One region of the Pseudoalteromonas sp. NFXS39 genome, then DNA from elsewhere that is predicted to be linked to it. Evidence: predicted binding sites of a transcription regulator. Region 1 holds the regulator's gene; each other region holds the start of a gene.
What was found. The regulator sigma-54, encoded in region 1, starts transcription at its own class of promoters, with help from an activator protein. The targets are predictions, from matches to a motif close to GTTGGCACGNNNNTNGNNT.
Positions count from the first base shown of each region.

Region 2: a site for sigma-54 is predicted at 3,068-3,086, ahead of dps (DNA starvation/stationary phase protection protein Dps). Genes of this name have one in related genera too.
Region 3: a site for sigma-54 is predicted at 5,187-5,205, ahead of J3455_RS03630 (P-II family nitrogen regulator). Genes of this name have one in related genera too.
Region 4: a site for sigma-54 is predicted at 6,419-6,437, ahead of J3455_RS15640 (DUF3192 domain-containing protein). Genes of this name have one in related genera too.

Region 1 covers NZ_JAGDEC010000007.1:143,586-151,845, forward strand. Annotated here, with positions in the region: gene J3455_RS14380 (ATP-binding cassette domain-containing protein) at 1-219, opposite strand, end outside; gene J3455_RS14385 (calcium/sodium antiporter) at 468-1,436, shown strand; gene J3455_RS14390 (KpsF/GutQ family sugar-phosphate isomerase) at 1,440-2,411, shown strand; gene kdsC (3-deoxy-manno-octulosonate-8-phosphatase KdsC) at 2,415-2,966, shown strand; gene lptC (LPS export ABC transporter periplasmic protein LptC) at 2,963-3,517, shown strand; gene lptA (lipopolysaccharide transport periplasmic protein LptA) at 3,507-4,028, shown strand; gene lptB (LPS export ABC transporter ATP-binding protein) at 4,025-4,750, shown strand; gene J3455_RS14415 (RNA polymerase factor sigma-54) at 4,868-6,364, shown strand; gene hpf (ribosome hibernation promoting factor) at 6,392-6,679, shown strand; gene ptsN (PTS IIA-like nitrogen regulatory protein PtsN) at 6,683-7,135, shown strand; gene rapZ (RNase adapter RapZ) at 7,136-7,981, shown strand; gene J3455_RS14435 (HPr family phosphocarrier protein) at 7,997-8,260, shown strand, end outside.
Region 2 covers NZ_JAGDEC010000006.1:301,968-310,227, reverse strand. Annotated here, with positions in the region: gene J3455_RS13450 (hypothetical protein) at 1-87, shown strand, start outside; gene J3455_RS13445 (serine hydrolase domain-containing protein) at 115-1,344, shown strand; gene corA (magnesium/cobalt transporter CorA) at 1,466-2,422, shown strand; gene dps (DNA starvation/stationary phase protection protein Dps) at 2,482-3,000, opposite strand; gene J3455_RS13430 (CBS domain-containing protein) at 3,234-3,653, opposite strand; gene J3455_RS13425 (substrate-binding domain-containing protein) at 3,733-4,743, opposite strand; gene J3455_RS13420 (LytR/AlgR family response regulator transcription factor) at 4,911-5,714, shown strand; gene J3455_RS13415 (cytochrome b) at 5,797-6,318, shown strand; gene J3455_RS13410 (replication initiation protein) at 6,422-6,931, shown strand; gene J3455_RS13405 (LysE family translocator) at 7,041-7,631, opposite strand; gene J3455_RS13400 (Lrp/AsnC family transcriptional regulator) at 7,731-8,180, shown strand.
Region 3 covers NZ_JAGDEC010000002.1:14,746-23,005, forward strand. Annotated here, with positions in the region: gene serA (phosphoglycerate dehydrogenase) at 1-61, opposite strand, end outside; gene rpiA (ribose-5-phosphate isomerase RpiA) at 76-729, opposite strand; gene J3455_RS03610 (5-formyltetrahydrofolate cyclo-ligase) at 784-1,380, opposite strand; gene J3455_RS03615 (hypothetical protein) at 1,394-1,960, opposite strand; gene J3455_RS03620 (S10 family peptidase) at 2,079-3,596, opposite strand; gene J3455_RS03625 (diguanylate cyclase domain-containing protein) at 3,840-5,069, shown strand; gene J3455_RS03630 (P-II family nitrogen regulator) at 5,251-5,589, shown strand; gene J3455_RS03635 (ammonium transporter AmtB) at 5,599-6,828, shown strand; gene J3455_RS03640 (YqaE/Pmp3 family membrane protein) at 6,989-7,150, shown strand; gene mrcB (penicillin-binding protein 1B) at 7,242-8,260, shown strand, end outside.
Region 4 covers NZ_JAGDEC010000008.1:145,791-154,050, forward strand. Annotated here, with positions in the region: gene J3455_RS15595 (EAL domain-containing protein) at 1-474, opposite strand, end outside; gene J3455_RS15600 (GNAT family N-acetyltransferase) at 490-915, opposite strand; gene J3455_RS15605 (DUF3283 family protein) at 917-1,117, opposite strand; gene J3455_RS15610 (transporter substrate-binding domain-containing protein) at 1,271-1,972, shown strand; gene J3455_RS15615 (DUF1289 domain-containing protein) at 1,969-2,214, opposite strand; gene J3455_RS15620 (1-acyl-sn-glycerol-3-phosphate acyltransferase) at 2,314-3,444, opposite strand; gene J3455_RS15625 (SO_0444 family Cu/Zn efflux transporter) at 3,600-4,880, opposite strand; gene zntR (Zn(2+)-responsive transcriptional regulator) at 4,864-5,277, opposite strand; gene J3455_RS15635 (D-2-hydroxyacid dehydrogenase) at 5,372-6,316, shown strand; gene J3455_RS15640 (DUF3192 domain-containing protein) at 6,479-6,859, shown strand; gene J3455_RS15645 (GGDEF domain-containing response regulator) at 6,891-7,814, opposite strand; gene J3455_RS15650 (response regulator) at 7,783-8,260, opposite strand, start outside.

The DNA.
Region 1 (8,260 bases):
AATACTGTTGCCTTCAAATAAAATGTCACCAGAATCAGGCTTAAGCTGACCGCCAATTAAGCGTAACATGGTGGTTTTACCAATGCCGCTCGGTCCCATGATAGCGGTTATCTTGCCTTTCGGAATGTTAAAACTCATATTTTTATATATGATTCTATCGCCCCGTGAAAAGGTTACATCCTTGATTTCTACTATTGATTGCGACAAGTCGCTCTCCATAACTTTTTTCACTAGTTTTGCCATTTTAAGGGTTTTTTAGTCAATATGGAAAAAACAAATCGTAAAATTTTGTAATATTTCCTATCAATAAATTCTAAAGCTAGCTGCAAAGAACTTAATCACACCTGAAATTTAGATTCCTCGCCCAGCACGCTTTATGCTTGTCAGCTCATTCTTTTACTTATACTTTCAGTTTCGCTTTTGTTACTATTTGCAGTCATCTGTATAAGTAATGTTGGCGTATCACAATGGTGACTTCTTTTGTCATTTTAATTATTGGTTTTGCTGCACTCGTTTGGAGTGCCGATCGGTTTGTTTATGGGGCGGCTGCACTCGCAAAAAACATGGGGATCCCCACCCTAATCATTGGTTTAACCGTAGTAGCTATGGGCTCATCTGCGCCTGAAATGATGGTATCAGCATCAGCAGCTCTAGCAGATAAAACAGATACTGCAGTAGGTAATGCGGTTGGTTCTAACATCACCAATATCTTACTTGTACTTGGTGTTACTGCTTTATTGCGTCCTCTTTCAGTATCATCTTTGACGCTTAAACGCGAAATGCCACTCGTACTGTTAATCTCTGTAGCAGCTTGGTATGTGTTTTCAGATAACTATTTTTCATTCACTGAGGGCATTGCATTGATGGTTGCCTTTGCTGTATTCATTGGTGGCTTAGTGATCGTCTCACTGCGCGCGAAAAACCAAGATGATCCTTTTGTCAGTGAAGCATGTGAAGATGTCCCGAACGACGTGAGCACAAAATCAGCCGTATTTTGGTTAGTCATCGGCATGATTTTATTACCTATTAGCTCGCATTTTTTAGTTGGGTCGGCGGTTGATATTGCAAAATATTTTGGTTTATCTGATCTCGTTATTGGCTTAACCATCATTGCCATTGGTACCAGCTTACCTGAGCTAGCAGCCTGTATTGCTGGGGTTTTAAAAAACGAAGACGATTTAGCACTGGGTAATATCGTTGGCTCAAATATCTTCAATTTACTCGCTGTATTACCACTTGCGGGCATTATCAACCCTTCAATTATTGACCCTTCTGCGGCAAACCGCGATGCACTTATTATGATTGCAGCAACCGTTGTATTGATGGCCATGTCATTGAACTTTAAAGGTGCTCGTCGTATCAATAGAGTAGAAGGTGGCTTCTTGTTAGTCGCATTTATTGCATATCAGGGCTATATTTTTAGCCAAATAGGATAATCAATGACACAACAAAGCTTTATCGCGCAAGGTAAGCGCGTACTCGAAATTGAAGCACAAGCCTTACAAGAAATTGAGCAATATATAAATCAAGATTTCGATAAGGCTTGTCAATTAATGTTCCAGTGTAAAGGCCGTATCATTGTTATCGGTATGGGCAAGTCAGGCCACGTTGGTAATAAAATTGCGGCGACCCTTGCAAGTACTGGTACACCCGCATTTTTTGTTCACCCTGGTGAAGCAAGCCACGGTGATTTAGGCATGATCACTCATGATGATGTAGTGATGTGTATTTCTAACTCTGGTGAGACCAGCGAAGTACTAAGCATAATTCCTGTTATTAAGCGCATTGGCGCAAAGATGATTTCACTAACAGGCAATCCAGATTCAACCATGGCAAAGCTATCTGATGTCCATGTTTGCATTAAAGTAAGTAAAGAAGCATGCCCGTTAGGCCTAGCACCAACTGCTAGTACAACAGCAACATTAGTTATGGGCGATGCAATAGCCGTTGCGTTACTTGAAACGCGTGGTTTTACAGCTGACGATTTTGCACTTTCGCATCCTGGTGGCAGTCTAGGTAAACGTTTATTACTAACATTAGATGATGTTATGCACGCAGGCGATGCCACCCCAATCGTTAACGAAACGCAAAGCATTAAAGATGCGTTAATTGAAATGTCAGCCAAGGGCCTTGGTATGACTGCGGTAATAGGTGCAGACAAAAAGTTAGCCGGATTATTCACCGATGGTGATTTACGCCGTATTTTAGAGCAGCGCATTGATATCCATAGTACTGCTATTAGTCAAGTGATGACTCGTTCATGTACTACTGCGCGCCCTGACATGCTTGCAGCTGAGGCATTGAACATTATGGAACGTAAACGTATCAATGGTTTAATTGTGGTAGATCATAGTAATACGCCTATTGGTGCCCTTAATATGCAAGACCTATTAAAAGCAGGAGTTCTTTAAGCAATGACATTCGCCGAGCTTTACCAGCCTCTTAGCCCTGATGTGAGTCAGCGCGCACAAAAAGTAAAATTGCTAATCTGCGATATTGATGGTGTTTTTTCTGATGGCCGAATTTATTTAGGCAATGATGGCGAAGAACTTAAAGCATTCAATACAAAAGATGGCTTTGGTATTAAAGCGCTCATAAATAGTGGTTTTGAAGTGGCAGTCATTACTGGCCGCCATTCACAAATAGTTCAGCAGCGAATGACTAGCCTAACAGTTCAGCACATTTATCAGGGACAAGAAGATAAGCTAATTGCTTATCAAGAGTTAAAGGATAAACTGGGGCTAACTGATGAGCAAATTGCCTATATTGGTGATGATGGTCCAGACTTACCAGTAATGGAAAAAGTAGGGTTTGCTGTTGCTGTTAACGACGCACACCCACTAATTAAAAAGCTGGCTCATTACACCACATTATTACCAGGTGGCTTTGGAGCCGTGCGTGAATTAACTGATTTACTGATGTTAGAAAACGGTAAGCCGTTAACTAGCGATGGAACCAGCGCATGAATATAGCCCGTATTTTACTGAGTGTTGTTTTTGTTTGTTGCATGGTGTGGTTGTGGTATCCGTACTTTAATCAATCAGCAGACACAATAACTAGTGAAGACGAGATCATTGCAACGCCTGATTACACTGCGGTGGCGTTAAAGCAAACTGCTTATGACGAGCAAGGAAAAATCAGTCATAAAGTAGCTGCGGCTAAAATGGAGTTGTATCAACAATTAGGGTTTACCTTTTTTGAGCAACCTGTATTTACTATTTATGGCGACCAGCAGGTTTGGCAAGTAAAAGCCAAAGAAGCCACTTTATACGAAAATGATCAGCTGATTTTTGAAGGGGATGTAGTTGCTAAAAACTTAACCCATAACGGTATGATCGAAGATATAAAAGCAGAAAACATTAATGTCGACATTAATAAAATGACCATGTTTTCAAAGCAACCTGTAACACTAACAGGACCGAATTTAAAGATTACCGGTAAAGGCTTAAAAGCCGATTTAAAAACCGAAATTGTTGAGTTAACTAACCATACACGAACCATATACTATGACCAATAAACTGAAGAAATTACTCCTGATCCCAAGCTTATTGATTGCGTTTTCCGGCACCGCTGCCGAGCAAACTGGCGCACAAATTAGCATTAGCTCAGATCGCCAAGTTGGTAAACTAAAAGATGGCGTTGGCATATTTGAAGGTAACGTAGAGATCGTGCATGGTAATCGTCGTATTACAGCAGAACGTCTTGAAGCACACGGCGGTGATACCGAAGGTACAGTAGAGCTAATTATTGCAACAGGCAAACCAGCTTACTTCGAAGAAAAACAAACGGATGGTTCCGTAATGAGCGCCAGTGCTGAAGAAGTTCGTTATGATGTTGCGAAACGCTTCTTAACCTTAAACGGTGAAGCTGAAGTTACCCAAGCTGGTCAAAAAGTAACAGCGAAAAGCATTACCTATGATATGGCTCAGCAGCTTATCAGTGCTGAAAAAGACGAAAACTCATCAGATCGTGTACACACTATTTTAGTACCTGTTGAAAATAAAAAAGACAATAAAGGCCAACCATGAGCACATTAAAAGCAGAGCTTTTAGCTAAGAGCTACAAAGGCCGCCAAGTGGTTAAAAATGTCGGTCTGGAAGTTGAAGCAGGCAGTATTGTTGGCTTGCTTGGCCCAAATGGTGCTGGTAAAACCACGACTTTTTACATGATTGTAGGCCTAGTTCCGAGCGACAAAGGTAAAATTAGCATCGATGATAACGATATTACCCTTTTGCCAATGCACAGCCGTGCGAGGTTGGGTATTGGTTATCTACCGCAAGAATCTTCGATTTTTCGAAAGTTAACAGTTTACCAAAACTTGATGGCTATTTTAGAGACTCGTAAAGATCTAAATAAAACCACGCGGGAAGAAACTCTAAATAGCTTATTAGATGAATTTAGCATCCAACACATCCGTGATAGTCAAGGTATGGCGCTATCTGGTGGTGAACGTCGCCGCGTTGAAATTGCTCGCGCATTAGCCGCTAATCCTAAATTTATCCTTTTAGATGAGCCTTTTGCTGGTGTTGATCCAATTTCAGTGTTAGATATAAAGAAAATTATTGAGCACCTAAAAAATCGTGGTATTGGTGTACTAATTACTGACCATAATGTTCGAGAAACCCTTGATGTTTGTGAAAAAGCCTACATTGTTTCTCATGGGGAGCTAATTGCATCAGGCACACCTGAGCACGTATTAGCTGACCAAACTGTACGCGATGTTTATCTAGGCGAGCAATTTAGGCTGTAACCATTACGCCACCGACTAGAGCATCTGCTAGACTTATAACAATGACAATAAATCGATAATAACTTAACTGTCTTTGCACAGTTATCGATAACTTAAAAAAAGGATTGTTAGGGATACATGAGGCAATCATTACAGCTGCGCATGGGCCAGCAACTTACAATGACTCCACAACTGCAACAAGCTATTCGTTTGTTGCAGCTCAGTACATTGGATCTCCAACAAGAAATTCAAGAGGCGCTAGATAGTAACCCTTTACTTGAAGTGGAAGAAGCGGATTACAACGAAGAAAGCATCGGCAAAAATGAGCAAAAAGCTGAATCTGACGATGTGCAAGTCAGCGCTTCTGCAGACGAAGCACCTAGCGAATATGAACAAGAAAGCAGTGATGCTCTAAATAAAGACACTGTAAGTGACGATTTAGCCATGGATGTTACATGGGATGAGTACATGAGTGCCGCTCCATCAACATCATCAGGGCCAATGCCAGAAGATGAATCTATTTATCAAGGTGCATCGACCGAAACCCTTCACGAATACCTTATGTGGCAATTACAGCTAACTCCCTTTAGTCCGACTGATGAAGCGATTGCTGTGGCAATTGTTGAGGCTATCGATGACTCTGGTATTTTAACGGTAAGCTGTGAAGATATCGTCGAGAGCTTTAATCAAAATAGTGATGAAGAAGAAATCGAACTTGATGAAGTCGAAGCGGTCCTAAAGAGAATTCAATTGTTTGATCCTGTCGGTATTGGCGCGCGTAGTTTACAGGAATGCCTGTGTATTCAACTTCGCCAATTCGATGCAAACACGCCATATTTAGCTGAAACTAAAATGGTTTTATCTGAGCATATCGAATTATTAGCGAGTCGCGACTATCGAACTTTGATGAAAAAGACTAAGCTTAAAGAAAATGAGCTTAAAGAAGTAATGACGCTAATTCACAGCTTAAACCCTAAGCCTGCGGATAGCATAGTACGCGAAGAGTCTGAGTACGTCATACCTGATGTATCAGTGAAAAAAGTAAAAGGTCGCTGGGTGGTTGAGTTAAACCCAGATAGTATGCCAAAGATTAGAGTGAACAGCCAATATGCGGCTATGTCTCGCTCTGTTAAATCAAGTAGCGACAGCCAATTTATTCGCTCTCACTTACAAGAAGCAAAGTGGTTTATTAAGAGCTTAGAAAGCCGTAACGATACACTATTAAAAGTGACCAACTGTATCGTTCAACAACAACAAGCTTTCTTTGAGCATGGCCCAGAAGCAATGAAGCCGATGGTGCTAAATGATGTTGCTGAAATGGTCGAAATGCATGAATCGACGATTTCACGAGTAACAACGCAAAAATATATGCATACCCCTAGGGGTATTTTTGAGTTGAAATATTTCTTCTCAAGCCATGTCAGCACTGAAAATGGTGGTGAGTGTTCTTCAACAGCAATACGCGCTTTAATCAAGAAGTTAGTCGCTGCAGAAAACTCGGCTAAACCATTGAGTGATAGCAAAATTGCAGATATATTGGCTGAGCAAGGAATTAAAGTAGCTAGACGTACAATTGCAAAATATCGTGAGTCTCTAGCAATACCTCCGTCTAATCAGCGTAAGAGTTTGATTTAGACGTTTTACATAGAAGGAAAAATGCTTATGCAACTAAATTTAACTGGTCGTCATGTAGAAATCACTGATTCATTAAGAGACTATGTAAACACCAAGTTTGCGAAACTAGAAAGGCATTTTGACCATATTAATAATGTTCATGTCATTCTAGATGTAGAAAAATTAAGCCAAAAAGCAGAAGCAACTTTACATGTAAACGGAGGCGAATTGTTCGCTTCTACAGAACATCAAGATATGTACGCAGCCATTGACTCGTTGATCGATAAGCTTGATCGCCAAGTCATTAAACACAAAGAGAAATTAGCTCGACATTAAATTATGAAACTAAGTTCACTTACTAATCAGGACTGCAGCAAAGCTGCGGTCCTTTTTAATAGCAAAAAAAGAATTCTTGAATATATCAGCGAACTGGCTCACCAGCAGCTTCCTCATTTATCTCAACAAGATATCCTAAATGCTTTACTCAACCGAGAGAAGCTAGGTAGCACCGGTATTGGCCGAGGTATTGCTATTCCACATGGCCGAATGAGTGGCGCCGATGAACCTCAGGCGTTTGTCATAGTGAGTGAATCCCCAATCAATTTTGATGCAATTGATAATCGCCCTGTTGACATTTTCGTAGCACTCATCGTACCAGATGGTGACTCTCAGCTTCATCTAAAGACCTTATCAACAATTGCTGATAGACTTAAAGATAAAGAGTTTTGTAAACAGCTGCGTAGCGCTACTACCGATCAGCAACTGTTTCAGGTTATATCAGCAGAGGCATAAATGGAATTAATCATTATCAGCGGTCGCTCAGGCTCAGGTAAATCGGTCGCTTTACGAGTACTTGAAGACTTAGGTTATTATTGCGTTGATAATATTCCAGTCAATTTACTGCCTTCGCTCGTGCGTAGCGTATCAGATAACTACGATAAAATAGCGGTCAGTATTGATGTGCGTAACCTTCCAAAAGAGCAGCAAGAATTTAATGATATTCTTGAGTACCTTCCTGGTTTCGCAAATCCAACACTTTTTTACTTAGACAGTGATGACCAAACCCTGATAAAACGCTTTTCAGAGACTCGTCGTTTACACCCATTATCCATTGATTCTTTGCCACTTGATCTGGCTATTAAACAAGAAAAAGTCTTACTCGATGTGTTGATCACTCGTGCTGATTTTATGATTGATACCACAGATCTCAGTGTTCATCAGTTAGCAGAATCAATTCGCGAAAAGATTTTGGGTAAAAAGGATAAAAAACTGATTATCACTTTTATGTCTTTCGGGTTTAAACACGGTATTCCAAAAGAAGCTGATTACGTATTTGATGCACGTTTTTTACCTAACCCACACTGGGAACCTGATTTGAAGCCGCTAACGGGTCTAGATCAACCAGTAAAAGATTACTTAGCTAGCCACAGCATAGTGCAAAAGTTCACATGGCAAATTCAAACATTTGTGCAAACATGGCTACCACATTTAGAGCGTAACAACCGAAGTTACCTTACCATTGCCATTGGTTGTACTGGTGGCCAACATCGCTCTGTTTACTTAGCGCAAACAATTGGTGAGAGTTTTGCTAAAAGCCATGACAATGTAAAAATTCGCCACCGTGAACAAGACATTTAATTAGGCACTATTATAATGCGCGCTGAAGATACCTTTTTAATTCAAAACAAACTCGGCTTACATGCTCGCGCAGCCACTGTTTTAGCCCAATTAGCACTACAATTTGATGCTAAAATTACGCTTTATCAAGACGATAAAGAAGCTGAAGGTGACAGCGTATTGGCGTTAATGCTACTTGAAAGCAGTCAAGGTAAAGAAGTTAGAGTCGTTTGTGAAGGCCCTGATGCTGATGCAGCATTAACTGCAATCGGTGAATTAATCGCACAGCGCTTTCACGAG
Region 2 (8,260 bases), on a different contig from region 1:
TATTTGAATTTATTTTTATTCCCTGCAGCTTTATTAATTTTAATGGTTTTCTTTATCAAAAAACCTGAACAGATCGAAGTAGTTTAGTTCGGTTTGCACAGCAAGGAGTAGGGTATGAACTGGTTTAAAACGATTTTGTTAACGCTATTTTTGTCATCTGCTTGGGCTGCGACCTGTTTGTATGGTGGTGTCAGTGGTTGGTTTTTAAAGCCAATTGCTGAGACTGGTAACACTGAGCAATTTATTGCCAACAGCCAGGCGTTGATTTCTGAAAACCAAGCGAACATAGCTTATGTTTTGATTGAAAGTGGCGAAGTGATTTTTCAAGATTACTCGAAAAGCAAAGATGAAATAACTGCAAATACGTTGTTCCCTGTGGCATCACTTAGCAAGTTTATTACTGCTTATGGCGTGATGATTTTGGCAGAGCAGCAGAAAGTTGACCTAGCTAAAGCTATACATGAACAACTAACAGCTTGGCAATTACCTGATTCAGAGTTTGATAATCAAAAGGTCAGCCTTACTCATCTGTTATCTCATACTGCTGGGCTTAGTGATGGTTTGGGGTTTGCTGATATTCCTCTAAGTGAAACGGTACCAAGTTTACTTGAGTCGCTTGATAACCCGCTTTCATCAACGGGTGTGCGAGAAATTAAAGCCACGAAACCACCGGGCGATTTTCAATACTCTGGTGGCGGCTATCTGATGCTAGAGCTACTGGTAGAAGAAAAGACGAATCAACGCTTTGCAACTTGGATGAATGATAATGTCTTTAAGCCAGTCAACATGACTGATGCCAGTTATGATGTACTCACTGAGTTAGACAACATAGCACCTGCGTACGATAAAAGTGGGCAAGCTTCCCAGCACTTTCAATACGCATCGGCAGCGGCCACAGGTTTACTGGCAAGTAGCCATGACTTAATCGCTTTAGTGCAAGCATTAACATCACCTCAAACAGGGCAGTTAAGCCCGCAAATGATCACCACCATGCGAGAGCCATTAGGATTTAGCTTAGGAGCACCAATCTGGGGGCTTGGTACCATGCTTTACGCACCAACAGCGTCGGGAGATTTTGTGTTTGGCCACGATGGTGCAAATGAGCCGGCAATAAATAGCACGCTTCGCATTAACCCCGATAACAATGATGCAATCATCGTACTTAGCAGCGGCGGTGAACATATTGCATCAAAACTTGGTTATGAATGGACGCTTTGGCAAACGGGTTCCCCTGACTTTTTAGCCTTTGATATTACCCTGCAAAGCGCTTTTGTACCTTGCTTAATAGGCCTTGGTATCATCTTGATAGGTATGATTATTGTGCGTTTCAAAAAAGCGAAATAAGTAATTGATGTTAAGTTTAAATTATTTTTCTGCTTTACCCGGGAATTAGTAGCATTGTCATTGTTCATTAACGTGAACAGCTATAGTATTTGCTTTAAATTGATTTATCAGGATAGGGCGCATGTTACGATTTTTTTCTATAGACCAAGGTGTAATTACAGAAACCGAACCAGCTGCTGATACACCTCTTGTCACTTCTATTAAAAATGCCCACTGGATTGATACCATAAATCCAACAGAAGAAGAACGACAAGCACTGGCAGGCACCCTCAATATTACCTTACCCGGTGCTGATGATGTTGAAGAAATCGAGGCGTCTTCCCGGTGTTTTATCGACCATGAAGGCTTGCATGTGCATGCGCTTTTTATGTCACCAAATGAAGGGCGCTTTAATACGGTGACAGTGGCTTGTTTGTTACAAGACAACTGTTTGCTGACAATCCGTGATGATGAATTAGCCGATTTTCGTTTATTACGACTTCGTGCTCGAAAAGGGCAAGTGGCGTGTGATAATCCCAAGCAACTTTTAGTAACTTTGTTTGACCAAAAAGTCGAAAACCACGCAGATATGCTTGAAGACATGCACCATCAATTAGAAAAACTCAGTGCTTATGTACTTGAAGAAGACGACTCAGATTTAGAAGAAGCCGTTAGCCGAATTTCTCGTCTTGAAGATAACAACGGCAAGGTGCGCTTATGTTTGATGGATACGCGTCGGAATATCTCGTTTTTACTGCGCTACTTAGGAGCACCAACAGAAGACCGCGAATCACTGCGTGAAATTGTGCTCGATATTGATACCCTTATGTCTCACTGTACCTTCTTGTTTGATAAAGTGAACTTCTTAATGGACTCGACTCAGGGTTTTATAAACATCGAACAAAACCAAATTATCAAAACCTTTTCAATTGCTTCTGTGGTGTTTCTACCGCCGACCGTCGTCGCAAGTATCTATGGGATGAATTTTAACAGCATGCCTGAGTTGCAATGGGCATGGGGTTACCCGTTTGCGATTGGCATTATGTTGCTGTCTGGCTTTGCACCATATTTGTTCTTTAAACATAAAGGTTGGTTGTAGCAAAGCAAAAAAAGCCCAGCAAATGCTGGGCAAGGGGTCTTCGGATAGACCTAGGGGGTTTAGCCTTTCAATTCGCCGGTAGACGATTCAATGTGCGCACGAACAAACCATTGGAATTGTTCTAAATCGGCCAGTTGGCCGGTGATCATATCTTCAGAAACTGGGTCTAGCTCACCAAGCTTTTCGATAGCTGCACGGTGGTCTTTATTGACGCCGTTGTACACTTTATCAAGTGAAGATAGATGGTCAGTCACTAAACCTTTACCAATTGAATAGTCTTCCCATGTACGGCGATCTACAATTGATTGTGGTGTGCCAACAGGTACGCCACCCATAGTTGCAATACGCTCTGCAATCGTATCAGTCATCTCTTGGACTGCGCTTACTTGCGGGTCGAGCATTTCGTGTACACCAATAAAATTAGGTCCAACAACATTCCAGTGAATGTGTTTTAAAGTGAGGTGTAAATCGATTAAAGCGACCATACGCTGGTCTAAAATAGCAATTGTGTCAGCTGCAGCTTGGTCTTTAACACCCGGTGCTGTAAATTCTGCGACTTTTGATGATGAATTACTCATTACTCCTCCGAGATTATCTATTAATTTCCTTTCGCTTTTAGTTTTAAAAGCACGTTTAGTTAGATAGAAGCAAACGTTATGCCTAAAAGAGATTTGTGGTTAAGTTGTTGAATTTATTTGGTTAGATTTTTTTTGTGTTTTGTTGCAGTAGCTATGGCTAAGGTGGAGTATGAAAACTCTGCACACCGAATGTAAAAAATTCAGTGTGCAGATATAAGTTTAAATTTAACGGCTTAAGAGAGTAGTGCTGCTGCTAAGCGAACAAAGTCAGATGAGGTTAGAATTCCCACTAAGTTGTTATCTTTATCAACTACAGGCATGCAGCCGTGGCGATTTTCGACAAAGAACTTAGCGACGTCATGCAACGGTTGCTCTGGCGAGATACTGGTAAAATCGGTAGCCATGATATCAACTACTTTGGTTTGTTTTTCTTTGCGTTCAAGGGCGCTGGCGCTGTAATTAGCCATGATATTCATTACCTGAGCAATCATGATTTTTTGCGTTAACATGCCAACTAAACCACCGTGCTCATTGATCACTGGGATATGACGGACATTCTTCTCTTTCATTAGGTTATGAGCATCATGCAGGGTATTTTGTGCACTAATAGCAAACGGGTCTGGCGTCATCAAATCACTAACTAGGTGTGTCATTGCTAAATCCTTTCAATTAATCAAGTTGTTGTAAGTCTAGTCCTTATCTAGTTAATTGCACTTTAGTGAGATCAAAGTTTTAGTGATTAACGGTGCAAGTACCAGCATTACTTTGCTGGCAATAGTGAAAGTCTAAATAATAGTGAGACTTAGCGGGTCGCTCACCTTTAGTTAGGTACTGATACATCAATTCAGCAGACAGGCGGCCCATTTCAAATGGGTTTTGACCAATGTTAGCCGATGATAATCCTTGCTTTAATATGTCTAATTGCATTTGCTCTGTATCGGCAGAAACGATCACTACCTCTTGATTAGCAATGCGCTGTTTATGTTTAGCAATTACGTTTGCATAGTTAGGGTTAAATTGGGCAAAACCTGCTACAGCTAAAAATAGTGGTGGGTTTTCGAGGTTAAGAAGTTTGTCGAGCTGGCCGAGGGATACCTCTCGCTTGCCTAAGCTATACAAAGGGCAGCGATCAAACTCACTCCAGCCATTTTCACCGCTTAAACGTTTATCTTTTTGCCCTGATAATGCATAGCGCACACCTTCAATACGCTTGTTTAAATTAGGTGTCGTTGAATGCCCTGACTGAATACACACTTGGTTGGTTGTTTTGTTAGTAAATTTTTTTAATTCGTTGCCTAACGCAACACCATAATCAAAATTATTAGTACCTACATAGGCTAAACGATATTGCTGATCTTCTTCGAGCAGATCAGAGTCAAAAGTAATTACAGGAATGTTGTTATCTTTAAGCTGTTTAAGAGCTCTTGCAACAAGATAATTAGAGTCTGTGGTTGCGATTAATAAACCACTAATATTGTTTCTACGAATGAGGTCGGTGATCACTAACACTTGGGTGCGAATATCTTGAAAGTCTTTAGGGCCGTCGTAAATACATTCAAAATCGAGATGTTGTTTTGCAAATTGCTCACAACCACGAAAGGCTTGCTGATAAAAGCTATCGTTCTTGGTTTTACCCACAACAGCCACCACATATTTGGCCTGAATTGGCAGAGCAAAAAGCCAAAAACAGGCGCACAAAAACACCCAGTTTAATTTAAAATTTAATAATACTTTTAAAGACATAGCACTACATATTGCAATTTTATTATAAGCTCGAACTAATTATAGTGGCCTAGCTTGAATTTACCAGAGAGCTTTTGTATGAACTAACAAGCTTTAACATATAATTAAAAAGCCTTTATAAGGAAGTACTTATTTTTGCTATCTTTTATGATTCAAATGGAGTGGCTATGATTATTTATAAATACTGGCAGCAATTAACAAAACTTTGGCAAAAAGCGGCTTTTTTATGGGGGGCTTTTTTTATTTTATTTAATGTATATTGCTTTTTTTGGCGCCATTTAACTGCAGGAGGCCAATATCAGTTTATGGACTCACAGGTTTTTTGGTTCAAAGAGTGGGGGGCTTTATGTGCTTTAAATATTGCATTGGTGGCTTTTGTTGATTTAAAAGGCAGAGTCCGTAATAACTTATTTGTTTTTATTATCGCGTGCACAGTTGCTATTTGTTCATTGGTGATCTTACGTATTTTTATTGATTACTCTTTTTATGGTTATGCAATTGCAGCGTCATTTATCCAGCTTTTACCAAAGTACTTAATAGCGTGTTGCTTAGTTTTGGCGTTGTGGCGATTATGCAGCATGTCGTTTTTGCCACAAGCGAAGCAAGATAAGCCAGAGAAAGGTCCACCTAAGTATATTGAAATAAACCACAAAGGGGTTGTTAAGAGACTTTCTCCAGAATCAATATTATTTATTAAAGCTGCAGGCAACTATGTCGAAATACAAACATTATCTGAATGCTTTTTAAAAAGAGATACCATCAAAAACAGCCAAGCTCACTTGCCTTGCTATGAATTCAAGCAAGTGCATCGCAGCTACCTTGTAAACTTAGCCCACATTGAAGATTTTAATCTTCATAAAGCAAATGCAACTTTACAGATGAAACTAGGGTTTTGCATTCCTGTTAGCAAAACTTTTAAGCCTGCTCTAGCAAATGTATTAAGTGAGTCGAGTGCATTCGTCACAGAATGATGGCTTTCGTCACAATCTTATTTAAAACAAAAGCTTAATCTTTACTATTAAGTCATGAATATAGTTTTTAAGGATAAAGTTCATGACAAAAAAGACACAGAAAACACATAAGATTTTGCACTGGCTAAGTGCGATATTAATTCTGAGCGTACTTGTGTTGGGTTACTACATGACCTGGGTGACTGATTACAGCTTGTATCATTGGCATAAATCAATCGCGGTGCTCATTGCTATCATCTGGTTATTAAGGATAGTTTATAGGCTCTATCAGCCGTTTCAATCTGCCATACAATCGAGCTTAACTAAGTGGCTTCATTTTTATCATTGGGGCTTGCTAATCTTGCTAGCTGTAATGTTACTGTCAGGTGCTTTTTATAGTGGTTTTGGCGGTTTTGGTATTGCTGTTTTTTCGTGGCAATTAATTGCTAGTAATTACAATGAAACGGGTCAGGCCGTTGCGTTTAATGCTTGGTTAAGCGATTTTGGCTGGCAAATTCATATTTTATCTGGCTATTTGTTATCAGCGGCCCTTTCAATCCATATTTTAGCGGCGCTTAAGCATCATTTCATAGATAAAGACGCGACCTTAAAGAGTATGCTTTAAGCGTTTATTTTAATTTGGTTTCGACCGTTATTTTTTGCCGCATAAACGTGTTTAGTTGTAGTCTTATTAATTAGCTCTCAGTCGGCTATGGCTAACAGTTTATGTGGTTACTGCCAATGGCTATGTACGTAATGCAGTAAAACTGCCAAGCAATGGCGATAACTTTACCAGTTACAGCAAAGTGGCTGAGCTGGTAGGGCGTACGTATGTTCATTCGCAGGTAAAAAACATCATTGTTGATGCTTACCAAACGCTCCAGAAATCCCATTCAGATAAACGATACAAATACGCTGAAACGGGCTTAGAAAATGGCGGTAAATTTAGCCCGTACAAGACCCATCAAAATGGTTTGTCTATTGATTTTATGACATATGTTGTTAACGAAAAGGGGCAATCCGTTCATTTGCCAACTCTCGTTTTCAATCGTTTTGGCTACGACATTGAATTTTATGAACAAGGCCAGTTTGAACAGTTTAAGGATGATTACACCGCTTTAGCAGCTCATATTGTTGAGCTGCATACATCGGCAACAGCAAAAGGTTACGATCTTTGGCGGGTGACCTTTGACCCAACCCTGCAGGGCTTTATAAAACCAAGTATGCAGATGATTTAAAAAGCACATCCAGTTTTCGACTAGACCATCTTGGGTACGACATGATGAGCATTACCATGTTGATTTTTTAGTGCCATGTGAAAAATAAGCCAAGCAAAGCTTGCCCAAATCAAAACAAACTAAACATCACTGAAGCGATTAATAGTATTGCCATTAGGTAGTTAAATGCTTTCAAGCGCTTTGGGCTGGCAAGCAAATGTTGAAGCTTTTCGCCAAGTAAAGTCCATGAGCTGACGCATGGCAGGTTAATTAAGCCAAATACAAGGCTTACTATTAACACTGAGGTGAGGTTTTTGTCTGGGGCATACAAACTAACCGCGCTTAACGCCATTGCCCACGCTTTTGGGTTCACCCATTGAAATAGTGCAGCCTGAATAAAAGTAAGTGGTTTACTTTCACTACTGGCTTTTTGTTGTGCATTACTTGTGGCAATTTTAAACGCCAGATAGAGTAAGTAAGCAATGCAAAATACTTTTAATATCAAATAGCTTGGTGGAAACAAATCAAATAGCTGCATGATGCCAAGGCCCACCAAAACCAGCATAAACATAAAGCCAAACGTCACACCAAGTAAGTGTGGCATGGTTCTTTTAAAGCCAAAGTTAGCACCTGAGCTCATCAACATTAAGTTATTCGGTCCTGGGGTAATTGATGACACCAACGCAAATAATGCCAAGGCTGTTAAAATTTCAAAACTCATTACTATTTCTCCATTTAAATTATGATGCAATTATAAGTTGTAATATGCACAATTATTGCGCTTAATATTGTTATTGATATTTGAAATTCACAATCAAGAATGAAAAAAGACAAAATTAACGATAGAATATTGCGCGAGCTTAAGCGCAATGGCCGAATTGCCAATGCAGAGCTGGCAGAAAAAGTGGGTTTATCGCCATCAGCATGCCTTCGTAGAGTGCAAGAATTAGAAAAGCTTGGGGTTATTGCGGGGTATCGAGCGGTTATTAATAATCAGGCTGTTGGCCTAGGATTTATCGCTTATGTTGGGGTTGGTTTAAATGAGCACTCAACAATATCTCAGCGAGCATTCGAACAAGCTCTTGAGTTTATTGATGAAGTAAAAGAGTGCCACAATGTAACTGGCTCGTTTGAATATTTGCTGAGAATTGAAACAGCAGATCTTAAGTCCTATAAAGCGTTTCATGCTGATGTACTTGGCTCTATCCCACAAGTAAGAACCATTACAACTCATGTCGTGATGGAATCACCCAAGGATGAACGCGCTTAATATAGAGTTTGTACCTTTTTTGTTATTAATTTATTGCGAGCTACCAGGCCTTAGTCTAGAATCTTCGCGTTAAAATAATA
Region 3 (8,260 bases), on a different contig from region 1:
GGTGCACGCCTTCCAGCAAGAGAATTTTAATTTTGTCTTTTGCTAACGATACCTTACTCATATCCTCATTCCTATTTACTTTATTTGCGGCCCATTTTTGGTGCCGATAATGACTTTATCTGCGCCACGATGGGCAAATAAGCCGTTTGTTACTACGCCAACAATCTGGTTGATTGTTAGTTCTAATTCTTTGGCGTTGCTGATATCTAAATTGTGCACGTCTAAAATGACGTTACCGTTATCTGTTACAACACCTTCACGGTAAACAGGGTCACCGCCTAGTTTTACTAGTTCACGAGCTACATAGCTGCGTGCCATTGGGATCACTTCAACCGGTAGTGGAAATGCGCCTAATGTTGTAACTTCTTTAGATTCATCAACAATACAAACAAATTGTTTTGCTACCGCTGAAACGATTTTCTCGCGTGTCAGCGCTGCACCACCGCCTTTGATCATTTCATTTTGTGGGTTGATTTCGTCTGCGCCATCAACATACACATCAAGGCTTGATACATCGTTTAGCTCGAATACTTCTATACCCAGTGCTTTTAACTTTTCAGTTGAAGCCTCAGAGCTAGAAACCGCACCAGTAATGGTGTCTTTTACTGTATCAAGTGCATCAATAAAGTGATTCACTGTAGAGCCTGTACCTACACCAACAATGGTATTTTCGTTTACAAACTCAAGGGCTGCCCAGGCAGCGGCTTTTTTTAATTCATCTTGCGTCATAATTATGTGCTCAGTTAGCTGTCAGAGAGGGTCTATAGTATACAAACAGTTTGCTTACCATTGGTAGATTTTCTCTGGGGTTATAATGTATTTTAACGGTACATCCCACGATTCAATAGGCAATGCTGGAACATGCTGACATTGATGGGCAAGGCCGATCAAAATCGGTTTTTGCCAGTTTTCTTGGTAATACCGAGCCAACGTTTTGTCATAAAACCCGCCGCCCATTCCTAAACGGTTACCTTGATCATCAAATGCCACTAATGGCATAAGTAAAATATCAAGCTTGTCTAGAGGACATATTTGACTGCAATTTAACTTGGGTTCCAAGATACCATAGCGGTTTGCAGTCATGGGTGAATTTTCTTCATACCTTTGAAAGTATAAAGTTGTACCGTTGAAGGGGTGGATTATAGGCAGGTATAAATGCTGTCCTTGCACCCATAATTCTTTAATTAACAATGAGGTGTCTAACTCTCCGTCATTACTAAAATAAATGCCGATATGGGCGTTTTTAGGTGTTTTTAACGATTTTAAGTATTGAATAAAATTCACTTTTAGCGCAATCGCTGCATTTTTTTGTTGTTCAACAGTCAGTGAATTGCGCTTTTTTCGAATGGATTGTCTGATTTCTGCTCGTGTGTTGCTCATGTCAATATTAGTGTTAACTTTCTAAAAAGGAGAAAAGTTCAGGAAAAAGCTCCACTACACCCAAAATGATTAATAATAAAATGACCATCGCAATAAGCGAATAGAGTAGTGTGTTTGAGCGTTTTTTAACGGGCTCTGTTAATTCGTCTTCAAGCAGCAGAGCATCTTCTTGCCAGCTATCGTCGCTATCAGCAACACTATTATTTTCTGGCTCAGGTAAACGTTGCTCTAGGTCATCTAGCTTTTCTTCTAGGCGAATAAGGCTACTGGTAATGTAATCGAGGGCATCGAAAATACGTTCTTCACGCTCTTTGGCTTGTGCGGCTAAATTTGTTGATTGGCTGCTGGTGGCTGTTTGATTAACGCTTTGGAGTTTAGCTTTAATGCCTACACTGGCAAGCAACTTAGCTTGTTTAAGTGCTTTATCTTGCTCGCTCGGCGCAAATAATGGCTTATGCTCAAACAGGGTCGCTACTTTGTCTGTTGTTGTTTTTAGTTTTGCGGCTAGTTGTTCTGTTGCTTGTGTTTGGTCGACACCGGCTTCAAGGCCTGCAAACATCACACGAAATTTTTCTGCCATTTGCTGATTATCCAAATCCTTAAATCAATGACTTGAGTATATACCCAAATAGATTGGTGGAAAAACAAAAGCCCGCATAAAACGGGCTTTTTCTATTATGGGTTTGCAAATACGCTGTTTAGTATTTTGCTGATTTGCTTTCGGCTGGTAGTGATTTAAGGATAAAATCACGTAAGTCATTATTTGATGATTCTAAATCAGCATGGCGTAAATACATCATGTGACCACTACGATAGCCTTTAAAGCTTAAGCGATCTTTCATTTTGCCACTTGGATCTAACTGCCACATTGTGTATTTAGCATCAAAGTAGTTTGTTGCACCGTCGTAGTAGCCAGATTGGATCATCACGTTTAAGTATGGGTTTTGTGCCATTGCTAAACGTAAGTTTTCACCTGTGTTGTTGCCTGAGCGGTCCCAAGGGTGAACATTACCAAATAGGTTATATTTGATATCTGTTTTGTAGTTAAGCTCTTCACGAAGATAATAGTTAATTGCAGGCGTGAATGAGTGTAACCAAGAAGTCAGTTCTGCCCAGTAATCAGGAGACTCACCTGCATCACGTTTGTCGATACCTAGGTAACGAGAATCTAAACGACCCACTGTTTGGCCGCGCTCACGTAATAACTCTTTCCAAAAGAAATTAGTTGGAATATCAAGGTTGTTTTGCTCAACAAACTTCTCAGATAAGCCTGCGTATTTTGCTGCTTGCTTAATGATTGCTCGCTTTTCATCTGCAGGTAAAAAACCACCTTTAGCAATTGCTGGTAAAAACTTATTAACGGTGAACTGTTCAACTTCAGGTAGTAACTCGTCTAAGTCTTTTGCTTGTAAGTCTGCGCTGAGGGCTTTGTGGTACCAAGCTGTCGCTGCAAAGTAAGGTAGGCGATTAGCTGCTTCTACCGGGCCTTCTCGTTTAATACCAATTTCAGTTGGTGATACTAAAATAACGCCGTTGATATACATCCATTGGCGATTTTGTAATTCGTGAGCAAGACCAGATACACGCGTTGTACCATAGCTCTCACCAATTAAGAACTTAGGCGAACGCCAGCGCTCGTTGCGAGAAACAAAAGTATTTAACCACTCTGCTAAGTATTTGATGTCAGCGTTAACACCAAAGAACATTTTTTGTTGGTCTGATTTACTCGGAAGCTCACCTTTTTCGTTTTCAAGAACACGTGAGTAACCCGTGTTAACTGGGTTGATATAAACAATATCAGCCACGTCTAAAATTGAGTAAGGGTTATCTTTTACGCCATAAGGTTGAACTGGATAGCCTTCGTCATCAATTTTTAATACACGTGGTCCAGTATAGGCAAGGTGCATCCATACTGAGGCAGAGCCTGGGCCACCATTGAAAGAAAAGACCAAAGGACGTTTTGTTCTATCGTCTACTTTATCGCGGGTATAATAAGTATATTGCAGCGTTGCAACGGCATCGCCTTGCTCATTCCAAACCGGTTGTGTGCCTGTGGTTGCGGTATATGAAAAGCGCTCACCATTAATGCGAGCTTGATGCTCTGTCACTACTTTGCTGTCAACGTCAATACGACGTCCGTTATCAGCAAAGCTTGGAGTACTGAAGGTCAGTGTTAGTGCTGTCACTGACAAGCCAATAAAACTAACTAGTTTCATGTTGATTCCTTATTATTCGAATTGCAGCTATTAAAAAGTAAAGCAAACTCGATGACAAACTAATGAGACTAGTGACCAATATTAGCTGTTAAACAGAAAAATAACCGGAAATGCTGAACGATTACAAAAAAGTGCATTTTTTTAGCAAAGATATTTTGCTTAATTATTTAGCTAGATTAAAAAATGACGTATATTTAGCGTGTTTATAATCTGTGTACACGTGCTTAGAAAAGAGAAGTTGCAATGCAAAGAGTATTAGTCGTCGAAGACAGTAAAGTAGTACAGCAAGTGTTACGTCATCTCGCTGCTCACTATTTAGATGTAGCTGTTGACTTTGCGTGGTCTTTAAAAGAGGGCGTCTCTTTAATATCAGAGCACGATTACACCTTAGCCTTAGTCGATTTAACGCTACCTGATGCGATGAATGGCGAAGTAGCTAAATACACCTTATCAAAAAATATTCCAACCGTGGTCCTGACATCAAAGATTGATGAATATATTCGCCAGCAAATGTTAGAGCTTGGTGTAGTAGATTACGTGGTTAAAGATAACCGTGATTCATATCATTATGCGATAAAGCTTGTTGCGCAACTACTTAGAAATGATGGGAGTAAAGCGCTAGTAGCCGATGACTCAGTATTGAGCCGCACTTTAATGAAGCAAATGCTCGAAAAGCAATTGTTTGATGTACGCGATGCCCAAGATGGTGAGCAAGCATTGCAAATGTTAAAAGACGACCCTGAGATTAAGTTGTTACTTACAGACTATGCAATGCCAACAATGGATGGTTTTGAGTTAGTGAAAGCGGTGCGTAATTTCCGTGGCCGTGATGACTTAGCAATTATCGGGTTATCCGGTGCGGGTAAGCATGGCTTGTCGGCGCGTTTTATTAAATACGGAGCAAACGACTTTTTAACTAAGCCGTTTATGAATGAAGAATTTCATTGCCGTGTTATGCAAACCATGGAGCAGCTTGCTTTAATAGCCGATATAAAAGAAAGCGCCTACCGCGACCATTTAACTGGCTTGCATAATCGTCGCTATTTTTATCAATACGCAGAAAAATTACTTAAAAATGTTGAGCAAGAAAACGTACTGGCCTTGCTTGATATCGACTTCTTTAAAAATGTGAATGACCAGTTTGGTCATGAAGCAGGTGATCAGGCTCTAAAACAAGTGTCTTCATTTTTAAAGACTAAATTTGATGACTTCACTATCGCTAGAATTGGCGGCGAAGAATTTGCAGTGGTTCTGCACAATATGAATTTAGCTAACGCAGAATCTAAACTCAATATTTTCAGAGAGCAGTTAGCGAGTCATGCTTTTTCAATTAACGGTGAGCCTTATTCATTAACGATGAGCATCGGTATGACCCTATTCCAAAAAGTATCACTTACAGCTGCGATGCGCATTGCTGACAAAGCCTTATATCAAGCCAAACAGCAAGATCGGAACTGCTTAGTTCAGTTATAGTTGTGCTTACTGCACCAGCGCTGGCTAATTGTTAAAAAAACGCACCATTAGGGTGCATTTTTTTTGTGCAAAAACTAGTTTTTATTAATAAATAATTGAAATTAAAGAATAAAAAATAATGGCACAAAGGTTGGATTGTATAAACCAACAGGATAACAATAAGCGTCCGAAGGGGGCCACTATGAAAATGATTAGTGCAATAATAAAGCCATTCAAACTTGATGATGTACGTGAAGCATTGGCTGATTTAGGCATTGAGGGGATGACAGTTGTTGATGTAAAAGGCTTTGGTCGTCAACGCGGTCATACTGAACTATATCGTGGAGCTGAATACCAAGTCGATTTTATTCCAAAAATCAAACTTGAAATTGCAACTCGTAGCGAAAATTGTCAACGCGTAGTTGAAACCATCACAAAAATTGCTTCAACAGGCAAAATTGGTGACGGCAAAATTTTTGTTTACGACTTAGACCAAATCGTTCGTATTCGTACGGGCGAACTAGATGAAGAAGCAATTTAAGGGGGAATTATGGAAAACACTATCGTAGAGTTGAAGTTCTCACTCGACACTTTTTACTTTTTAATGTCGGGTGTTTTAGTAATGTGGATGGCGGCTGGTTTCGCTATGCTGGAAGCAGGTTTAGTGCGTGCAAAAAATACAACAGAAATCCTAACTAAAAACGTTGCACTATTTTCTATTGCCTGCACTATGTTTTTATTAGTGGGTTACAACATCATGTATGTTGATAATGCAGAAGGCGGTTTCATTCCTTCATTTGGCGCATTAATTGGCACTCAAGCTGCTGATGCGGACCACTCTTTAGAGTCTGATTTCTTCTTCCAAGTTGTGTTCGTAGCAACGGCTATGTCAATCGTATCTGGCGCGGTGGCTGAGCGTATGAAGTTATGGGCATTCTTAGTTTTTACTGTTGTTTTAACTGGTTTTATCTACCCAATCGAAGGTTACTGGACTTGGGGCGCAGGCTTCTTATCTGAAATGGGCTTTGTTGATTTCGCTGGTTCTGCAATCGTTCATGGTGCAGGTGCTGCGGCAGCGCTAGCTGGTGTACTTTTCCTAGGTGCTCGTAAAGGTAAATACGGTAAAAACGGTGAAATCTATCCAATTCCAGGTTCTAACTTACCGTTAGCAACACTTGGCACATTAATCCTTTGGATGGGGTGGTTTGGTTTTAACGGTGGTTCACAACTACTTGTTTCTGACGCTGAAAATGCAACAGCAGTAGGTAAAATCTTCTTAAACACTAATGCAGCAGCAGCGTGTGGCGCTATTGCAGCACTATTCGTGTGTAAAGTGTTATGGGGTAAAGCTGATTTAACTATGGTTCTAAATGGTGCATTAGCAGGTCTTGTAACAATTACTGCTGAGCCAGCATCACCAACTCCATTACTTGCTTGTTTACTTGGTCTATTAGGTGGCTCACTGGTTGTGTTTAGTATTGTTGCGCTTGATAAAGCAAAAATTGATGATCCAGTGGGTGCTATCTCTGTACATGGTGTGTGTGGTTCATTAGGTATCATGCTAGTACCACTTTCAAACTCAGATGCAACCTTTGTTAATCAATTAATTGGCTTAGTATGTATCTTAGGGTTTGTGTTCATCGCATCATCAATCGTGTGGGCAATTCTGAAAAATACCATGGGTATCCGTGTTACCGAAGAAGAAGAGTTGAACGGTATGGATCAACATGACTGTGGTATTGATGCTTACCCTGAGTTTGTATCAGTTCGCAGTAACTAATCTAAGTGCGTGCAGTAGCACGTACCTAACAATATCATTGTGTGTTCAAATCAAAGCTCTACTTAGGTAGGGCTTTTTTGCATTTAAATAACTTTTTTCTAATAAGCGAAATAGTTATTTTTGAACTATGCTTTAAATTCCAAACTAATAAGGAAAAACTATGGATAACAAACTCTTACTTATAATCATTTCACTATTTTTACCGCCTGTGGCAGTATTTTTAAAAGCAGGTGCAGGCAAAGACTTAGTGATTAACATTATTTTATGCTTCATCTTTTTTATACCAGCAGTGATCCACTCGCTATGGCTGTGTACACGCTAAACGAGTTTAAGTGACTGTTAATTTTACAGGTGTTAACATTGCGCTGTTCAAGGTGTATTCCTGTAAAATTAACTGACCAATAGCGAACTCAATGGCTGATAAAAAAACTCCTGCAAAAAAATCGTCTAGCAAACCTAAGGCGACATCAAAGAAAAATACCACTAAGCGCTCACGCGCATCCAAAGGCCCAGCTAAAGCCAGTGTAACAAGAAAACTTTGGTCAATCTTTTGGAAGCTTTCGCTCGCATTGATTATTGCTATGGTGCTGTATCTAATTTATTTAGATGCCAAAATTACCCGTCAGTTTGAAGGCAATAAATGGCAGTTACCAGCACAAGTTTATGCCCGTGCAATGAGCTTTTATCCTGGGCAATACTTGTCTCAGCAAGAGGTTATTTGGGAATTGAACCGCTTAAATTACTCATCTGTAAATAAGCTAAGCCGTACCGGTCAGTATGTTAAATCAGCCAATAGTATTAAAGTGTATCGCCGTGAGTTTGAGTTTTATGATGGCCTAGAAGATTCACAAGTAATTGAGCTGCGCTTTTCGGGGCAAAAGTTAGCAACAATCAAAGATAAGTTTGGTCGTCGTTTGAACAGCGCACGATTAGAGCCGGTACAAATTGCCCGAATTGGCAATGACTCAAAACAAGATCGTGAGTTTGTGCCGCTTGATAAATTTCCACCGATGCTAAAAGACACCTTGCTGGTGGTTGAGGACCGTAATTTTTATCAACACCACGGCGTATCTGTGTGGTCAATTATGCGCGCTCTATACAGTAATATTAAAGCTGGTAGAACAGTGCAAGGCGGTAGTACCTTAACTCAGCAATTAGCAAAGAATATTTATTTAACCCGTGAGCGATCGCTGGTGCGTAAGTTTAATGAAGCGCTTATCGCATTAATATTAGATTATCGCTACAGCAAAGATGAAATATTAGAAGCCTACCTCAATGAAGTGTATTTGGGTCAGTCTTACAATCAAGGTGTTCACGGTATGGGTCTTGCCGCTGAGTTTTATTTCTCAAAACCTGTGGACGAACTTGAATACGATCAAATTGCACTGCTTGTGGCTATGGTCAAAGGTCCCTCGTATTACAACCCGCGTCG
Region 4 (8,260 bases), on a different contig from region 1:
TTTCGTTTCTAAGTCTAGCTTGGCAAAATCCCAACCACGCCCTAGCCATAGTGTTTTGTCATCAACAGCCACCATGCTAAACACTGACTCAATAAAAATTTGCTCTTCAGTGGTCGGTTTAGCAATAAACTGCTGATAAGTGTCGGAGGTGGGATCATAACGGAATAAACCCGCTTGCAGGGAAGCTATCCAGATATAACCTTGCGGGTCTTGGTAAATACGGTCAATGATTGAGTCTTCAAGTTCACCATTAGGGCCTTTGATATGCACAACCTGATAACCATCGTAACGATTGAGGCCCCCTTCAGTCGATAACCATAAGTATCCACTATTATCGATGAGCATGGTGTTAACATAACTTTGTGATAAGCCTTCACTTGTTGATAAACGTTTTACCTGGGAAAAGGCTGAATGGCTAAACAAGCCACAAGTCAAAATAAAAAATAACGCTATACTGGAGAAGAACTTAGTCATTGACGTTCCAAATTGCTAACTTGGCACTGTGTCACGCGTAAAGTGCATCGCAACTACTTTTCGATGCGCATATACCTCAAACAACGATTGCAAAGAATTGGGTAATGTTAATGCATAGTTAAACCCATTTTGTAGATAAAGATCAATCAGATTTTGGTACACGAAGGTAAAAACGGTTCCTTTTTGTGCATCAGTTACAGTAGTAAGCAATTGTGAGGCTATCTTTTGACCCCGCCACATTTCATCAACATAAAGAGTAGACAAAAACAATTGTCCTGATTGGTCTTGAACCCGGCAGGCAGCAATTATTTCTAACTCTTTGTAAACAACCCACACCTGATCCGCTTTGGTCGCTCGACCACGGGCATTGTTTTTGTCATAAAATTTATTTACTAAGGGCGTTTTAATCGGCTCAAGTAAACAAAATCTGAAGTCTGCCATGTTAGCTCATTAGCGAAAGGTAATGCTCAAATTGCTGCTTAAGAAAAGCTTGCTCAGAGATAGGGCGATTGTTTATTGCAGTATAGACGCCCTCACGCGTGTTTTTTCCGCGCTTTATTTGATAGGCCCAAAAAGACGCTTCGTAATCCAATTGAATTTGATATTTTTGCTCTCGCGGCAATTTACATAAATTGAAACTCATACTTTCTCAGCAATAAATTTTTTGATTTAACAAGTATAACAAAATTAGACCGCTTTAATCGCTTTTATTAGGCTAAAAAGACCACGACAAACTTGATTTTGGAGGCACATATAAGTAGATTAACGAGCAATTTATGTACGCAAGGAATGCACGTTGTCGAAGTATCTTAATTACGGATTTGCCTTATTTTTGCTGCTTTTTTGCTTCTTAAGTAACGCCAGCACAAACTTACTGATTTTTAATCGTCCTGCCGATACACCACAAGCTCGCTATGTTATTGATTTAATGAAAATGGCTTATAAGGAAATAGGTTATGAGGTCCATATTATCGATTTCAATCATCAAAATGCTTTAGTGGCCGCTAACCAAGGTGTGCTCGATGGACAGTTAGGTCGCATTGCTGATGTTAAGGATAATTATCCTAATTTATTGAAAGTCGATTATCCGCTTTTTGATTTTAATTTAGTGCTGCTGAAAAATTGCCAGCAATGTCAATACGAAGAGCTCAAGTCTTTAGCAATTCAATCAAGCTACCCAGCTGCACAGAGTTATATCGAACGTCACCCATTTAATGGTGATGTTATCAAAGTCAGAAATGTCACTGCTCAGCTTAATTTACTAACACAAAAACGTGTTGAAGGGACAATATTGCTAGACTTTTTACTGTCAACTAAGCACCCAAACTTTAATCAAACAGCCTTTCATAAACAAGTGTTAATGCCAATGCAGAGCTATCACTTTGTTCACAAACGCCATAAAGCAATAATTCCACAACTGACCAGGGTGCTCAAAAAGCTTGATGAAAACGGTACGGTGCACTTTCTAAAATCAAAATACCACCTCACTGAATTTTAAAAATCAAAACCACCTTGCTCAGGGTTTGTTTGCTGCTGTTGTGCTTGCTGTTTTTTCTGAAGGTAACGTTTGTAACGCTGTTGGCATAAGCTAATCACTTTACGCTTTTCCGCGTTAGTAAACTTATTCCAATAAAAACGCTCATCCCGACTGCGATAGCAGCCTTTACAATAGCCTCGGTTATTAACTTGGCATATCCCTTTGCAAGGACTTGGAATTTCAAATATTTCAATTTGTTGCATCACAAATGCCGGTTAATAAAGAATATTAAAAGTATAGCCTGAAAATTAACCATAAAAAAAGCCACTTTAAAAAGTGGCCTCTTAAACTAACTGTATCGCTTACTCAGACTCGCTTGTAGCAAGTTCTGCTTTACGATGAAATGGTTTTGCATACATCGCTAATACAAGAGGTTTTAACTCTTCTGGCACTTTCGCCATGCGCTCATTAAAGGCAGCGGCATCTTCTTCATCAATTATAGCTTGCGTGCAACCACCCGCTATATAGTTACCTGGGTGTAAGAAAAACGAATCAACTATTTGCTGATCAATCGTTTTTGCAAGCTCCTCAGGCGATTCACAGCCCGACTCAATTGGCTCGCCAAACGCTAAATGTACATGTCCTTTGGCTGTACTAAAGCCTTCAACAATACTGGCAATGTCTTCACCCTGCTGTTTAACATACTGACCATGTTGCTGTTTATGATAAAGCTCTTTCGCTTTAGCAATCGCACATGGCTCGTATTGATAAGAGATAGACACAGGTACAATTTTTAGTTCGCGTACGTACTCAGCAAATTCTTTCTTCTGCTTACGACCTTGTAACTGCAACATTTTAAGTAAGGCTGGATCTGTTTGATCAAAACCGTCTTTTGCTCGGCCTTCTTTTTGCGCTATCCAAATTGAGTGGCCTTCAGCGAGTGAGTCATAGATATAAGCAGACAGCTGCGACAGCGCTTTTAGCATCTCTTTGGGTGCTTTCGCTGAACGCTTCACAATAAAGCTCTTATTTAAACGCATTAACTCAGTGATATAAGGGATTTGCAGTAAATTATCACCAATTGCGATGCGCACTGTCGGCATATTGTGCTTAAACAAGCCCCAATTCACCAGCGCAGGATCAAGCACGATATCGCGGTGATTAGAGATAAATAAGTAGGCTTGTTTTGGATCTAGTTTATCTATGCCAGAAAACGTCACTTCTGAAGTCGTACGGGTAATTAATTTATTTAAATAATCAGCCACTTCATGCTGAACTTGCTCAACCGATGAGGTGTTACCCCATTTTTTACGCAGTTGGCTGCGTACCAATGGACGAGTAAGAAATGGGAAGTTCGATAAAAAGCGCGGTAGGTTATACTTAGCGATTACATCTACAAAGGCATTATCAGCAATCAAACGCGCTACTGAATCAGCTACTTCATCATCATTGTAAGGTCTTATGTCGGCGTATTTATCCACACTTTCACTCATTAAAAACTACTTAAGTTAAAAAACGGCACGCGATGCGTGCCGTTAAAAATAATTGGCGGATTATAACTCAGACAATTTTAAATGCGAACCGAGACGCGATAGTTAACCAACTTAAATCCCAATCAATGTAAAAAAAATATTTTTATAACAAATAATTAAGTAATGCTCTTACCAGTTTGAGACGACTTTTTAAATACCATTTTGAGGACCAATCTAAGCATTAAAATCGCCAATACAATACCCGCTGCAAGACTTAACCAATGAGGTAAAACTTCATGCTCTTCGCCCATCATAGGCGCAACCACAAAACCATACTGCGCCACTAAATAATCGGTTAAAAAGCCAAATGCTAGCGCCGTTCCAATTACCCCTAATAGGTAGGCAAATACTGCTCGCTTGCCAAGCTCTTTTCCAACCACACCAAGCGTTGCAATATTAGTTGCTGGCCCAGCTAACATAAACACGAGCACCGCACCGGGGGACACACCACTGAGTAATAAGCCTGCCGCAATAGGTGTCGATGCAGTCGCACAGATGTACATAGGAATACTGATTAAAATGACCACCAGCATCGCAAGGATGCCATTACCCCACTGGCTTAAATAAGATTCTGGTACATAAGTTTGTACTAGAGCAGCAAAGAATAAACCGATCATTAACCAGATCATGGTGTCTTCAAGCAGCTTGTTACAACTAAAACTCACCGCGCGTTTCAGTTTGCTAAAACGACTTTCAACGGTTTTAGTTGAGTGCTCACTGCTACAACAGCTTTTCTGCGAAGGTGCTTCTTTTTCTGTTGAGCAACTGTGTTGCTGACCCTGTGTTGGTTGCAGTTCCTTGCTACTACAACAACTTGTTTTTTTAACAGGCTCAGGTTCTTTAAGCGTTTGCTTATTACAACAACTTTGCGCGGGCTTAACAGGTGCCTCTTTGCTGCAACAGCTTGATGCGGTCATAGGCTCTGGTTGTTTACTGCTACAACAAGAGTCTGTTTTAGTGCTTTCTTTATTTGGTATTGTGCTTTGCTGTTGATGAAGTTCACTGTCTTTACCTACTAAAACACCTGCCACAATCGCACTGCATACGGCTGCAATAGGGCGAATCACCGCCATAAATGGACCTAATAACACATAAGATACGGAGACCGAATCGACCCCAGTTTCAGGAGTTGATACCAAAAATGCTGTGGTGGCACTTTTTGACGCCCCCGCTCTTCTTAAACCAATTGCCGCAGGGATTACGCCACATGAACACAGTGGCATTGGGGCACCAATAAAGGCCGCTTTCACTGTGGTCCATAAGCCTTCTTTGCCTAAATGGCGATTAAGAAAGTTGGCAGGCAAATACACATTTAAAAGACCTGCGATGAATAAGCCTAGCATTAACCAAGGTGCTGAGAGTAAAAACAGGTGCCAAAAATTAATGAGTAAGTCCATCGATATCCTCCAGCGTCGTTAGTATCGAACAGTTTTCAGCAGGTTCTTCACCGCCACAACATTTATCTGCCAATAATGAAAGTGAGTCATAAAAGCGAGTAAGCTCTGCAATTCTTTGTGCAACGAGATCACGTTTTTGTAACGTCATCTCTTTAACTTCATGGCAAGAGTGCTGATCTTTATGAAATTTAATCTGAAGTAGCTCTTTAATCTCAGCCAAACTAAAGCCAACATTCTTTGCTCTGAGAATAAAAGCCATTTGCTTATAATCATCCTCAGAGTAAAAACGATATCCTACGTCTGAACGCGAACTTGGCGTTAACAAACCATGCTTTTCGTAGTACCTTAGCGTATCTGTTGAGACACCCAACTGACGGGCAAACTCACCTATTTTCATCACCGTCTCCATTGTGAAGCGTTTATTTATTATGCTCACTATAAACCTTGGAGTACACCCCAAGGTCAAGCAATAAATTAAAAAAGGAAAGCACATGAATATTACTGTCCTTGATGCAGCGACATTAGCCAACACTTCGTTAGATGCCTTAGCGCAATTAGGTAAATTAACCTGTTATGACTTAACCAACCAAGAACAAGTTGTTGAGCGCAGCCAAGATGCAGATGTAGTTATCAGTAATAAAGTGGTGATTGATCAGCACGCCATGGCTAAGCTGACTAATTTAAAACTCATTTGCGTTGCAGCCACAGGTACTAACAACATTGACTTAGAGGCGGCTAAGAAGCATAACATTGCAGTGACAAATGTAGCGGGCTATTCAACACCAAGTGTGGTGCAACATACCTTTACTCTAATCACTAATTTATTGGGTAATACTCACAGATACATTAATGATTGTCAGCAAGGCTTATGGCAAAAAAGCCCGATGTTTTGTCGCCTAGATTACAGCTTTAATGAAATTGCCAGCAAAACATTGGCAATTGTTGGTTATGGGTCACTGGGTAAAGCCGTTGCCGACGTAGCACGAGTCTTTGGTGCCAAAGTCATCATCAGTGAGCGTAAAGGCCAAGCACCTCGTGAAGGTCGCGTCAGTTTTAATGACGCCCTAAAAACAGCGGATATTATTAGTGTTCACTGCCCGCTAACTGATGAAACTCGCAACCAAATAGCCGCGGAAGAGTTAAGAATGATGAAACCGTCAGCCATCATTATTAATACCGCCCGTGGTGGTATCATCAATGAAGCTGATTTAGCAGATGCATTGGCTAATAATATCATTGCTGGAGCTGGTGTTGATGTACTCAGCAAAGAACCCGCAGAGCAATCAAACCCGCTAGCACTCTACAAAGGGTCAAACCTATTGCTCACGCCTCACATCGCATGGGCAAGCCAAGAGTCTATTGTTCGCTTAGTTAACGAAATAGCTTTAAATATTCAGGCATTTAATCAGGGCGAGATGCGTAACAGGTTGGTCTAAAAGGCAATATATTAGTCAATAGAGCTAAGTAGTTAGTGATTTTTTACTTAGCCCCATTGCGCAAAATAACATTAACCCAATGATTTTATTAGAAATAAAATTTTTGGCAAGCAGTTTGCTATCAAGGTTTAACTATAAAACAATTTCTTAGGGATAAAAAACATGAAAAAAGCACTTCTAATTGCCGCTCTAACTGCACCATTTTTAACTGGCTGTGTCATCGCTGTTTCTGACGGTGAAGCCGACACTCATTGGGCTGGTAGTTCTTCTAGCTGGGAAAAACAGCATAAAAGTAACCGTGAAGTGATTTCTAATCTCGCATTAGATACAAGCTACCAAACCGTATTAAACAAACTGAATACACCTAACTTTACCGAGTTGTTAAAGCAAGGTGATGATGTTTATCAGGTATTATTCTATGTAACACATAGCATTCATTCTGATGGCAAGATGACTAAAGACGAGTGTACGCCACTCGTATTTAAAAATGATAAGTTAATTGGTGTGGGTGATACAATTTATAAATCGCTAAGTAACGGCTAATTAGCAAGCTAAAGTTAAGAGTAGGCTTTGCCTACTCTGATTCAGTTACAGCGATCATTCTCGATACAATTTGATCTCGCCCGGCATCTTTAGCCTGATAAAGACCTAAATCAGCCTCTTCTAGCAAGGTTTGTTCTGCATAAACCTGACCATTTTCTGTGGTCGCAATACCAATACTAATTGTGACATGGTCGGCATTTAGCGACGCTTTGTGTAGAATGTTTAACTCATTCACTGCATTTCGTAGTTTATTTGCAAACGAGATAGCCTCATTGGCAAAGGTATTTGGAAGTACCGCAGCAAACTCTTCACCACCATAACGAGCAACAAAGTCACTGCCTCGCTCACACGCCCCAACTAAGGCATGAGCAATTTTTTTTAAGCAGTCATCACCTGCACGATGGCCATAGCAATCGTTGTAACGTTTAAAATGATCGACATCCATTAATAACACTGATAATGGAGTTTGATCTCGACGACACCGGCGCCACTCTCGCGCTAAGTTTTCATCCAAATAACGTCTATTTGGGATCTCAGTTAAGCCATCAATTGAGGCGAGCATTTCGAGTAAGTCATTTTTTTGTTTGATCAGCAGCTGATTGCGTACACGGGCACGAACGATAGCAGCACTAAATGGTTTCGTGATGTAATCCATCGCGCCTAATTCAAGGCCCTTAGCTTCGTCATCATGGCTGGTATTTGCAGAAATGAATATAACAGGCAACATACTGGTGGCAGCGTTTTCTTTTAACTTAGTTAGCACTTCATAACCGTCAATGCCTGGCATCACAATATCCAAGATCAATAAATCAACAGTCTGCGTTTTTAAAAACGTCAGTGCTTTTTCGCCACTCTCTACACAAAAAACATCATAGTCTTGCTGTAATGTTTTCTCTAATACCAAGCGATTTAACGGATCGTCATCAACAATCAGTACCTTGGCTCTTTTCAACATCAGTAGATCCTTGTTCAATGATAAATGCAATGACCTGTTTTATTTGCCATTGCAATTCATCATTTAATTGCTCGGGCAATTCGCCATCTGCTTTAAGCCTAGCTTCACATTGTTGTGCGCACGCTGACAATCGCTTAAAACCAAGATTGCCAGCTGATCCTTTAACATTATGAACTACACGAACCAACTCATTGGTAGTTTTTAATGTAGAGATTTGTAATAGCTGCTCAGCTGCCATAGTCGCAAACTTCGACAACATAGTTAATACTAACTTAGTATTATTTGCAAACTGAGACATTATAAAAGCTTGATCAAAAAAGACTTCTTTTGGCCTATCCAACTCACTCATTGCTAAAAATAATTTACTGGCAACAATAGGTTTAGTGAGATGCTTATTCATACCGGCCGAAATAGAATGCTCAATATCTTCGCTTTCACTGTGTGCA